3 regions of the Pseudohaliea sp. genome follow, and region 3 is predicted to be linked to each of the others. Evidence: predicted binding sites of a transcription regulator. Region 3 holds the regulator's gene; each other region holds the start of a gene.
What was found. The regulator LexA, encoded in region 3, represses DNA repair genes until DNA is damaged. The targets are predictions, from matches to a motif close to ACTGTNTNTANANACAGT.

Region 1 (3,266 bases), on a different contig from region 3:
GGTCACGCGCTGTGGCGGGAGACGCGCATTCCGCTGTTCAAGCAGTCCATCGACTGCCGGCAGCGGGACCGCTACAGCTGGAGCGAACCGGCGCGCGTGAACTTCGGCCGTGGCTGGGTGCGCCGCGGCGCCCACGAGCTCTTCGCCGAGCAGGTGCGGCTCTATCCGCCGCTCCTGCCCATCTGTGGTGAAGGCGAGGCGGGGCCGGCGCCGTCGCTGGATGAGCTTCGGCTTCACCTGTCCACGGTCTGGCTTTGGAACCGGCCTGTCTACGACCCGGCGGACGGCGGCCACCTGCGCATCGAGCTCCGCTCGCTGCCGGCGGGGCCGACGCCCGTGGACATGGTGGCCAACGCAGCCTTCCTGGTCGGCCTCGCCGAGGGGCTCAGGCCGCGGATCAACCGCATCCTGCCGGCGCTGCCGTTCCACATCGCCGAGTACAACTTCTACCGCGCTGCCCAGCACGGCCTCGAGGCGAAGCTGGTCTGGCCACGGGAGGATCAGCACGGACTCGAGGAAACGCCGGTGACGGAACTCCTCGAGGCCTGCCTGCCCGTGGCTGCCGAGGGGCTCGCCGCCATCGGCACGCCGGCGGCGGAGGTCAGCCATTACCTGGGCGTCATCGGTGCGCGGCTGGCGGCGCGGCAGACCGGCGCTACCTGGCAGCTGGACACGCTGCACGGCCTCGACGGCGGCCTGCCCACGCCGGATGCGCAGCACGAGATGCTGAAGCGCTTCATGGCCCTGGCGGACAGCAACCGGCCGGTGGCGGAGTGGCCGTTGTGAGACGCTTCCGTTTCCTGCGCGACCCGGAACCGGCGGCGGTGGGCGACAGCGTCGAGGCGTTCCTGCGCTGGCTCGATGGGCCGGCCTGTCTCTTCATCAGCGGTGCCGATGACAGCCGGTGCCGCGCCTTCGTCACCCTGCTGCACGGCAACGAGCCCTCCGGCGCCCGCGCGCTCTGGCGCTGGCTGCGCGCCGGTGAGCGGCCGGCGGTGAACCTGGTCTGCATCGTCGCCTCGGTGACCGCCGCCCTCACCGAGCCGCTGTTCACCCACCGCATGCTGCCCCGGGCCCGGGACCTGAACCGCTGCTTCCGACCGCCCTACGACGACGCCCAGGGCCAGCTGGCCGCGGAGATCCTCGAACTGCTGCGGCTGCATCGCCCTGAAGCGTTGGTGGACATGCACAACACGTCGGGGTCCGGGCCGTCCTTCGCCGTCTGTACCTTCCCGGACCGGCAGCACGATGCCCTGGCGGCGCTGTTTACCGGGCGCCTGATCATCTCGCACCTCGACCTGGGCGCGCTCATGGAGATCAGCGACCATCGCTGTCCCACGGTGACCATCGAGGTGGGCGGCCGCCTCGATGCGGCTGCCGACCGCTGTGCTTTCGAGGGTTTCTGCCGCTACGCGGCGGCAGACAGTGTCTTCGCCGCGGGGGCCCGCGAGCGCGGCCTGGAGCGCCTGGCGGACCCGGTGCGCCTCGAGCTTCGCGACGGGGTCAGCCTCACCTATGCGCCGCGGCCCTGTGCCGGGCACGACATTACGCTGCGGCCGGATATCGAGCACCACAACTTCGGCAGCGTCGGGCCCGATGTGGTGCTCGGCTGGACCGGCGGCGTCCCCGCCCGCCTGTTCCGCGCCGTCGACGCGGCGGGGGCCTGCGCCGTCGACCGGCTGGTGCGTATCGAGGACGGTGAACTCCGCCCCGCGCAGCCGCTGAAGCTGTTCATGATCACCACCAACGCGGGCATCGCCCAGTCCGACTGCCTGTTCTACGCCGTCGCTGACGACGGCCAGCCCATCGCCGCCTAGCCTTCCCCGGCGCCGGCCTGTGGACCTGTCGCCTTTTCAGGCCGGTTTGGGCGACACGGTCGGCTTCTGCCCGGATTTGAGGGCCCGAACCTCTTGCAATTGCCCTGAAAAGCACTGAGGATATATACAGTAGTTAATAGCAGCAGACGGCTTCGGCCATCGGGAGCGACGGAGAGTGGACATGAACGCGAACAAGGAAAAGGCCCTGGCAGCGGCCCTCAGCCAGATCGAGCGCCAGTTCGGCAAGGGCACGGTCATGCGCATGGGCGACACGGAGCGGGTCGCCATCCCGGCCATCTCCACAGGCTCACTGGGCCTCGATGTGGCGCTCGGCATCGGCGGCCTGCCCAAGGGCCGCATCTGTGAGATCTACGGTCCGGAGTCCTCCGGGAAGACCACCCTCACGCTGCAGGTCATCGCCGAGGCGCAGAAGGCCGGCGGCACCGCCGCCTTCGTCGATGCCGAGCACGCCCTGGACCCCAGCTACGCCGAGAAGCTCGGCGTACAGGTGGATGACCTCATCGTGTCCCAGCCGGACACGGGCGAGCAGGCGCTGGAAGTCGCCGAGATGCTCGTGCGCTCCGGCGCCGTCGATGTGCTCGTGGTCGACTCCGTCGCCGCGCTGACGCCGAAGGCGGAGATTGAGGGCGAGATGGGCGACAGCCACGTCGGCCTCCAGGCGCGGCTGCTCAGCCAGGCCATGCGCAAGCTCACCGCCACGATCAAGCAGACCAACTGCCTGGTGATCTTCATCAACCAGATCCGCATGAAGATCGGCGTCATGTTCGGTTCGCCGGAAACCACCACCGGTGGCAACGCGCTCAAGTTCTACTCCTCCGTCCGCCTCGACATCCGCCGGATCGGCGCGGTGAAGGAGGGCGACGAGGTGGTCGGCAACGAGACCCGCGTGAAGGTGGTGAAGAACAAGGTCTCGCCGCCCTTCAAGCAGGCCGAGTTCCAGATTACCTACGGGCGCGGCATCAACCGCATGGCAGAGATCATCGACTGGGGCGTAAAGCTCAACCTGGTCGAGAAATCCGGCGCCTGGTACGCCTACCAGGGCGACAAGATCGGCCAGGGCAAGGCCAACGCCTCCAAGTTCCTCGAGGACAACCCGGCCCTGGCGAGCGAAATCGAGACGCAGATCCGCGAGCAGGTGCTTGATGTGAAGAAGCCCGCGGCGGATGCGCCGGCCGAGGCGCCGGCGAACAGCGAAGCGGGCGGCGAGGCGTAAACACAACCGTAGCGCCGCCTCCGGGCGGCGCGTGTCTCCAGGGTGCCGGGACCCACAGCACCCACTCTCATCCCCGGCACCCTTTTTTTGTATCTTGGCTATCCTTTCGCCCATGGCCTCCACAGGCAACGACAGTGAACGCGACCCCGTAGCGGCCCGCAAGGCTGCCATGGACCTGCTCGCGCGGCGAGAACACAGCCGGCAGGAACTGTTGC
Region 2 (3,266 bases), on a different contig from region 3:
GCCTCGAACTGGGCCCGGAGCGCTTCGCCCAGCGCAACCTCTCCATCAACGCCGAGGCCCGGGCCGCCGAGTTCGAGCTGACGCTGCGCGCCACCTTCGCCGTGCGCGACGGCGAGGGCGCCCTGGTCATGGGCCCGGAGACGGCCCAGGTCGCCAAGCAGATGGAGAACGATCCGCGCAACGTGGTGGGCAAGGCGGAGGAGATACGCATCCTCCGCGACGAGATGCGCGGGGAACTGGCGCAGCAGATCATCCGCCGCATCGCCTTCTTCGCCGCCAGCAGCGGCTGATGCGCATCACCCCGGAGCAGCTCCCGGCCCACCTCGCGCAGTCGGTGCTGCCTGTCTATCTCGTCAGCGGCGACGAGCCGCTGCTGGTACAGGAATGCGCCGACCAGCTGCGGGCCGCGGCCCGCGCCGGCGGCTGCAGCGAGCGGCAGGTCCTGGACGCCGACGGCCGCGACTTCGACTGGCAGGCCCTGCGCGACTGCGCGGCGAACCTGTCGCTCTTCGCCGAGCACAAGCTGGTGGAACTGCGGCTGCCGGGCGGCAAGCCCGGCACCGAGGGCAGCAAGGCGCTCTGCGAGTACCTGGAACTCGCCGACCCCGGCGACCGCCTGCTGATCGTGGCCGGCAAGCTCGACAGGAACGCCGGCAATAGCAAGTGGTACAAGGCCATCGACCGCGCCGGCGGCACGGTGCAGGTGTGGCCCGTGCGGCCGCGGGAACTGCCGGGCTGGCTCGAGCGGCGCATCCGCGGCGCCGGCATGCGCATCGACCGGGACGCCCTCGCCCTGCTCGCCGAGCGCGTCGAGGGCAACCTCCTCGCGGCCCTGCAGGAGATCGAGAAGCTCAAACTCCTCGGCACAGACCACATCACCCTGGACGCGGTCACCGACAGCGTCCTCGACAACGCCCGCTACAACCTCTTCGCGACCATCGACGCCGCCCTGGCCGGCGACACCGCTCACGCCCTGCGCATGCTGCAGGGGCTGCGCGGCGAGGGCGTCGAGCCGGCGGTGGCCTGCTGGGCCGCCAGCCGCGAGGTGCGCCTGCTCGATGAGCTCGCCCGCGACATCGCCGGCGGCCAGCGGCCGCAGCAGGCCCTTGCGGCGCGGCGGGTCTGGAAGTCACGCATGGGCGTGCTGCAGGCGGCGCTCGGCCGCCACGACCCGGCCAGCTCCGCCGCGGCCCTGTCCCTGGCGCTGGCCGCGGATGCCGCCGCCAAGGGCTACGGCCCGGGCGACCCCTGGCTCGCCCTGGAGCAGCTGCTCCTGCATATCGCCGGCCCGTAGCGACCTGTCGCCTTTTCGGGCAGGTCATTCCCGGCCAGCTTGCGCTCCCCGGCAACGGCGACTACTGTACAGGCATACAGTATTTGTACAGGGAGAGCACACCATGAACGATGCATTGCGCGAAGTCGTCAGCCGCCGCGACACCTGGCTCGGCCGCGATGGCCAGCCGCTCTTCGGCGGCGCGCCGGCAAACAGCGACCACCACGGCCGGGACACGCTGGCCACGGGCTATGCCGCCCTCGACGGTGCCCTGGTTCACGGCGGCTGGCCCCTGGGCAACACCGTCGAACTGCTCAGCGATAGCAACGGCCTCGGCGCCATGGGCCTGTTCCTCCCCGCCATGGAGCGGCTGAGCAGCCGCGGCCGCTGGCAGGTCTTCATCGCCCCGCCCTGCACGCCCTATGCGCCGCTGCTCGCCGCCCGCGGTATCGACACACAGCAGGTACTGCTGGTACACCCGCGCAGCCGCGAGGACCTGCTCTGGAGCACCGAGCAGGCCCTGCGCAGCCCCACCTGCAGCGCGGTCTTCAGCTGGCTCGGCGCCGGTGACTACCGCTACGCGGAGCTGCGCAAGCTGCAGCTGGCGGCCACCGCCGGCGACAGCCTCGCGGTCCTGTTCCGGGCCACGCCCGCGGCCCAGGCGCACGCCCCGGCGCCCCTGCGGCTGCAGCTCCCGGCCTATCGCCAGGTGCACCTGCTCAAGCAGCGCGGCGGCCGCCAGGGCATCGACGTCTCCCTGCCGGCCAGCGACGATGTACCCGGCCAGCCGCAGCTGTGGGAACTGCCGGCCTTCACGCCGGCAGCGGCAAGCCCCGCCGCGGCCCCCGTGGCCTAGTGTCGCACCGGGTAGCGACGGCGTGGCACCATGGGGTATAAATCCGCCGCATTCACCGGCTGCCAGGGAGGCATCCCATGCAAGAGTTACCCCATCACTACACCGTATCCGCCAGCGCCGGCGACAATGACAACGTCCTGGTCCAGGCCACGGACCTGCCGGAGATCGTCACCGCCGCCCCCGCCGAGTTCGGCGGCCCGGGCGACCGCTGGTCCCCGGAGTCCCTGCTCATGGCCGCCGTCGCCGACTGTTTCATCCTCAGCTTCCGCGCCATCGCCCGCGCCTCGAAGCTCGAGTGGACCGGCATCGAGTGCAGCGCCACCGGCACCCTCGACCGCGTCGAGCGCGTCACCCGCTTCACCGAGGTCCAGGTCAGCGCCACCCTGCGCATCCCCGCCGACACGGACCCGGAGAAAGCCGACCGCCTGCTCCACAAGGCCGAGCAGTCCTGCCTTATCACCAACTCCATGACCGCCAGCACCGCCCTCACTACCGAGGTCGTGAGCGAGTAAACGCACACAGCCAAGACGGACCACCCCATGGACCAATGGCTATCGGACTACGGCGTAACGCTCGGCGTCGGCGGCCTGATGCTGTTCATGGTGTTCATCGTCTGGGACCTGGCGCGGCGCAGCAATGCCGGCCGCCTCGGCACCTTCGTGCTGTTCATCGCCCTCGCCATGGGCATCGTGGGTTTCCTGATCAAGGGCGCGATCACCTACCTGCTGGAGCACGGCGGGCTCTAGGCGGGATCCAGGCGGGATCCAGGCGGAACCCGGGCGGGAAAAGGCGCGCGGCCGCCCGGCCGCGCGCCCGGGGGCGGCCTCAGCCTGCCCGGGTCTCCTCGACGAGGCGCTCGATCTTACGCTCGAGGATCGACAGCGGCACCGGGCCGTCCTTCAGTACCTCGTCGTGGAAGGCGCGGATATCGAAGCCGTCGCCCAGGGCGCGGCGCGCCTCCTCGCGCAGTTCCATGATCTTCAGCTTGCCGATCATGTAGGCCGTGGCCTGGCCCGGCATGGCGATATAGCGCTCGATGGCCTTCACCGCGTCACCCTCCGGGTTCGGCGTGTTCTCGAGGAGATAGGCGATCGCCTCCTCGCGGCTCCAGCGCTTGCTGTGGATGCCGGTGTCGAC
Region 3 (3,266 bases):
GCCAAAACCGGTTCCGGGAGCCGCTGACGCCGTGTCCCGGGGCCGTGCCAACCACCACCTGTACCTGGCGCGCCTGCTCATCGACGGCTGGGAGGCGCAGCGCGCGACGGGCGCCGCGCCGGCCGATCTCCTCGATGCGGCGCATGCGCCGGGGGTGCGCGAGCAGCTGCTGGCGGCCTACGGCTGGTACCTGCTGGCGGTGCTGGACCCCACCGGTGAGGCGGACGGTCCGCCCCCCCGCTGTTGTGATGAACTCCCGGAGCCGGCGGCGGGCAAGGCCCTGCCCGCAGAGCTGCGCGAGTTCGCTCAACTCGAGCGGGAGGGCTGGCTCGCCGCGCTGCTGGCGCCGCTTCCGGCGACGCTGCCGGTGCGGTCGCGGATGCCGGGGAATCTCCTCGCCGCCGAGCGGGGCATGCCGGACCCGGCGCAGGCGCGGGCCTGGCACCGGGCGCTGTCAGAGACCCTGGCGCGGATGAACGATTCGCTGGAAGAAAGCTGACACGGGCGCGGGCTCGGGCAGCGAAGGCGGCAGGGAACGGCGAGGGAGGGGCGTGTTGGCCCACCTCCGGGACACTGTTACCATTGACGTACACATTGCGCAAACGAGGTCTGCCGAGTGTCCACATCCCTGCTGGAGATCGTCGATCTGGGGAACGGGGAAGTCGTGCTGCAACGGGCCGGGGAAGATGCCCCGCCGCTCCTGCGCATCCAGTTTTCCGATGAATCGCGCATGTATGTCATGGATCACTGCCTGGAGGTGGCCAAGGCCATGATCCAGGCGGGTATCCAGGCCACGGCCCAACTCACGGACCAGGCCGAGGTCGAAATCGAGGAGGAAGTCGAGCAGGAAACCCCCAGGGTCCTGCACTGACGCAGCGGCGCTGCACGGAAGTGCCGCGCCACCTTCCCCCCCTTCCCCACCCGGCCCGGCGCTTCAGGTGCCGCGGCGCACAACCCCCACGCTCAGCCCCTCTATCACGCATGCCTGTTCCCGCAGGTCCACCTCGATGGGCGTGTAATCCGGGTTTTCTGGCAGTAATTGCAGGCGGTGCCGCTCCCGCCCGCGGCGCAGGCGCTTCACCGTCACCTCGTCATCGAGGCGTGCGACGACCACGTCGCCATCGCTGGCCACCCTGGTGCTGTGCACGGCGAGGAGGTCGCCGTCACGGATCCCGATCCCCACCATGCTGTCGCCGGTAACGCGAAGAAAATAGTCGGCGGCGGGGCGAAAGAAATCCGCCGGCAGCTCGCAGTAATCCTCGATGTGTTCCTCCGCGAGCACCGGGCTGCCCGCCGCGACGCGACCGACGATGGGCAGCCCGCGCTCCTCCGGCAGACGGATCCCCCGGGAGGCGCCGGGAATGATTTCGATCGCGCCCTTGCGGGCGAGCGCCTTGAGGTGTTCCTCCGCGGCGTTGGCGGAACGGAAGCCGAGTTCCCGGGCGATGTCCGCGCGGGTGGGCGGGTAGCCCGTGTCGTCGATGTGGCGCCGGATCAGGTCCAGGACCTGTTGCTGGCGGGCGGTAAGCTTGGCCATGGGGCTGTCCTGTGCATGCGTACACCACTGGAATTATATACAGTAGCGTGCAACCTGCAAGGCACCCGTCGGGCCCCGCTCGTCAGTAGTCCTCGAGTTCCCAGGTACCCTCGGGCTCGATACTGTTGACCGGGTTGCCCCAGCCGAGGTGAAGCGGTTCGTCCGGGTCGATGCCGTCCTCGTCGCTGAGCTCGAAGGGGGCGCGCCAGTCCTCCGGCTCCACTGCCTGGATGAGAACCAGCTCCCCCCAGCTTTCGCTATCGAACTCGGCGATCTCACCGTCGAGGTACTGCACCTCGATGCCGCCGCTGTGCTCGTCGATGGCGACGACCTCGAACAGGGCGGCGCTCTCTGCTTCCTTGTACCACTGGCCGATGGCCGGCCTGTGAAGAGTCATGCTATCGTCCTCCTCTCAGAAAGTTAGCAGGTGGGGGGCCGCTGTCCACGAACAACGCACGGCACCCGAGGCGTGCCGACCGGCGCCGATGGTGCGCCCGGAGCGGCCCTTTTCCTTTTACAATCAGGAACCTGTGCGTCGCCTCGGACAGGCGGCGGCACCCGCTTATAGGAGAAGCTCCGTGGTCTGTCCCAGTGTCATGCTAAAAATGTCTAAGCCTGCCCGGGTGGTGCGGTGAGCGTCGCGATCATCGGCGGGACGGGCATCGACCAGCTGGCCGGCTTCGAGCCCACCGGCGGCGAGACGCCCGAGACGCCCTACGGGCCACCCTCCGGACCGGTCGAGAAGGGGGCTGTCGAAGGCGTGCCGGTCCTGTTCCTGCAGCGCCACGGCAAGCCGCGCGCCCTGCCACCGCACCGCATCAATTATCGCGCCAACCTCTGGGCGCTGCGCGAACTGGGAGCGGCCGCCGTGGTCGCCGTCAATGCCGTGGGCGGTATCCACGAGGCCTGCACCCCGGGGCGGCTGGTGCTGCCGGACCAGCTCATCGATTACACCTGGGGTCGAGAGCACACGGTAGACGACGGGGGTGACAGCCCCGTGCGCCACTGCGATTTCACCGAGCCCTACGACCCGGCACTGCGCCGGGCACTGCTCATGGCCGCGCAGGAAGCGGGGATTGCCTGTCGCGACGGCGGCGTTCTCGGCGTCACGCAGGGGCCGCGGCTGGAGACGGCTGCAGAAATCCGTCGGCTCCGGGGGGACGGCTGCGATCTGGTGGGCATGACCGGTATGCCGGAAGCATCACTGGCCCGGGAGCTCGAGCTGCCCTATGCATCCATTTGCATGGTCGTGAATGCGGCCCCCGGGCTGGACGATCAGCCGCTCACGCTGGCGGCGATGGGCGAGGTGCTGGCCCGGGAGGCGGGTGCTGTGGCGGCGCTCTTGCGCGCCTTCCTCACGGCGCGTCGTCGGGTCTAGGCAGGGCCCCTTCGCGGCCGTGGCGTTCGGCCCAGGCCGGGTCCGCGAGTTGCTCGCCCAGGGCCTCGAGTTCCGCGGGCGCCAGCGGTTCGAGGCGCACGACCACGCCGAAGAGCGGATGGTCCAGGTAATGCGTTTCTTCGCTGCGCATGCGCCGCTCGGCCTCTAGCACGATGCTGTGACGCCAGGGCCAGCCGCCGGCGGCGTTCGGGTCTTCCGGGAGGCGCTGGCTCTTCGCACCCGGCTCCGCTCCTGGTGTATCGCCCCCCGCGCCCGGTTCCGCGCTTCCTGCCGCGCGTGCCGCCAGCCCTGGTTCCCCGGGCAGGAGCCCCTTCCGCTGAGCGTCTGCGG

Region 1: the regulator LexA is predicted to act here: its motif matches at 1,931-1,948, upstream of recA (recombinase RecA).
Region 2: the regulator LexA is predicted to act here: its motif matches at 1,358-1,375, upstream of imuA (translesion DNA synthesis-associated protein ImuA).

The regions. Positions count from the first base shown of each region.
Region 1 covers NZ_JBTOLW010000004.1:79,914-83,179, reverse strand. Annotated here, with positions in the region: gene ACX93N_RS03575 (glutamate--cysteine ligase) at 1-786, shown strand, start outside; gene ACX93N_RS03570 (M14 family metallopeptidase) at 783-1,817, shown strand; gene recA (recombinase RecA) at 1,999-3,051, shown strand; gene ACX93N_RS03560 (regulatory protein RecX) at 3,164-3,266, shown strand, end outside.
Region 2 covers NZ_JBTOLW010000001.1:242,287-245,552, reverse strand. Annotated here, with positions in the region: gene ACX93N_RS01130 (LPS-assembly lipoprotein LptE) at 1-290, shown strand, start outside; gene holA (DNA polymerase III subunit delta) at 290-1,294, shown strand; gene imuA (translesion DNA synthesis-associated protein ImuA) at 1,398-2,129, shown strand; gene ACX93N_RS01115 (OsmC family protein) at 2,207-2,641, shown strand; gene ACX93N_RS01110 (DUF2788 domain-containing protein) at 2,669-2,875, shown strand; gene ACX93N_RS01105 (DUF885 domain-containing protein) at 2,955-3,266, opposite strand, start outside.
Region 3 covers NZ_JBTOLW010000002.1:155,014-158,279, reverse strand. Annotated here, with positions in the region: gene topA (type I DNA topoisomerase) at 1-27, shown strand, start outside; gene ACX93N_RS01985 (hypothetical protein) at 32-499, shown strand; gene ACX93N_RS01980 (hypothetical protein) at 617-871, shown strand; gene lexA (transcriptional repressor LexA) at 935-1,537, opposite strand; gene ACX93N_RS01970 (DUF6763 family protein) at 1,620-1,934, opposite strand; gene ACX93N_RS01965 (S-methyl-5'-thioinosine phosphorylase) at 2,169-2,915, shown strand; gene ACX93N_RS01960 (CsiV family protein) at 2,893-3,266, opposite strand, start outside.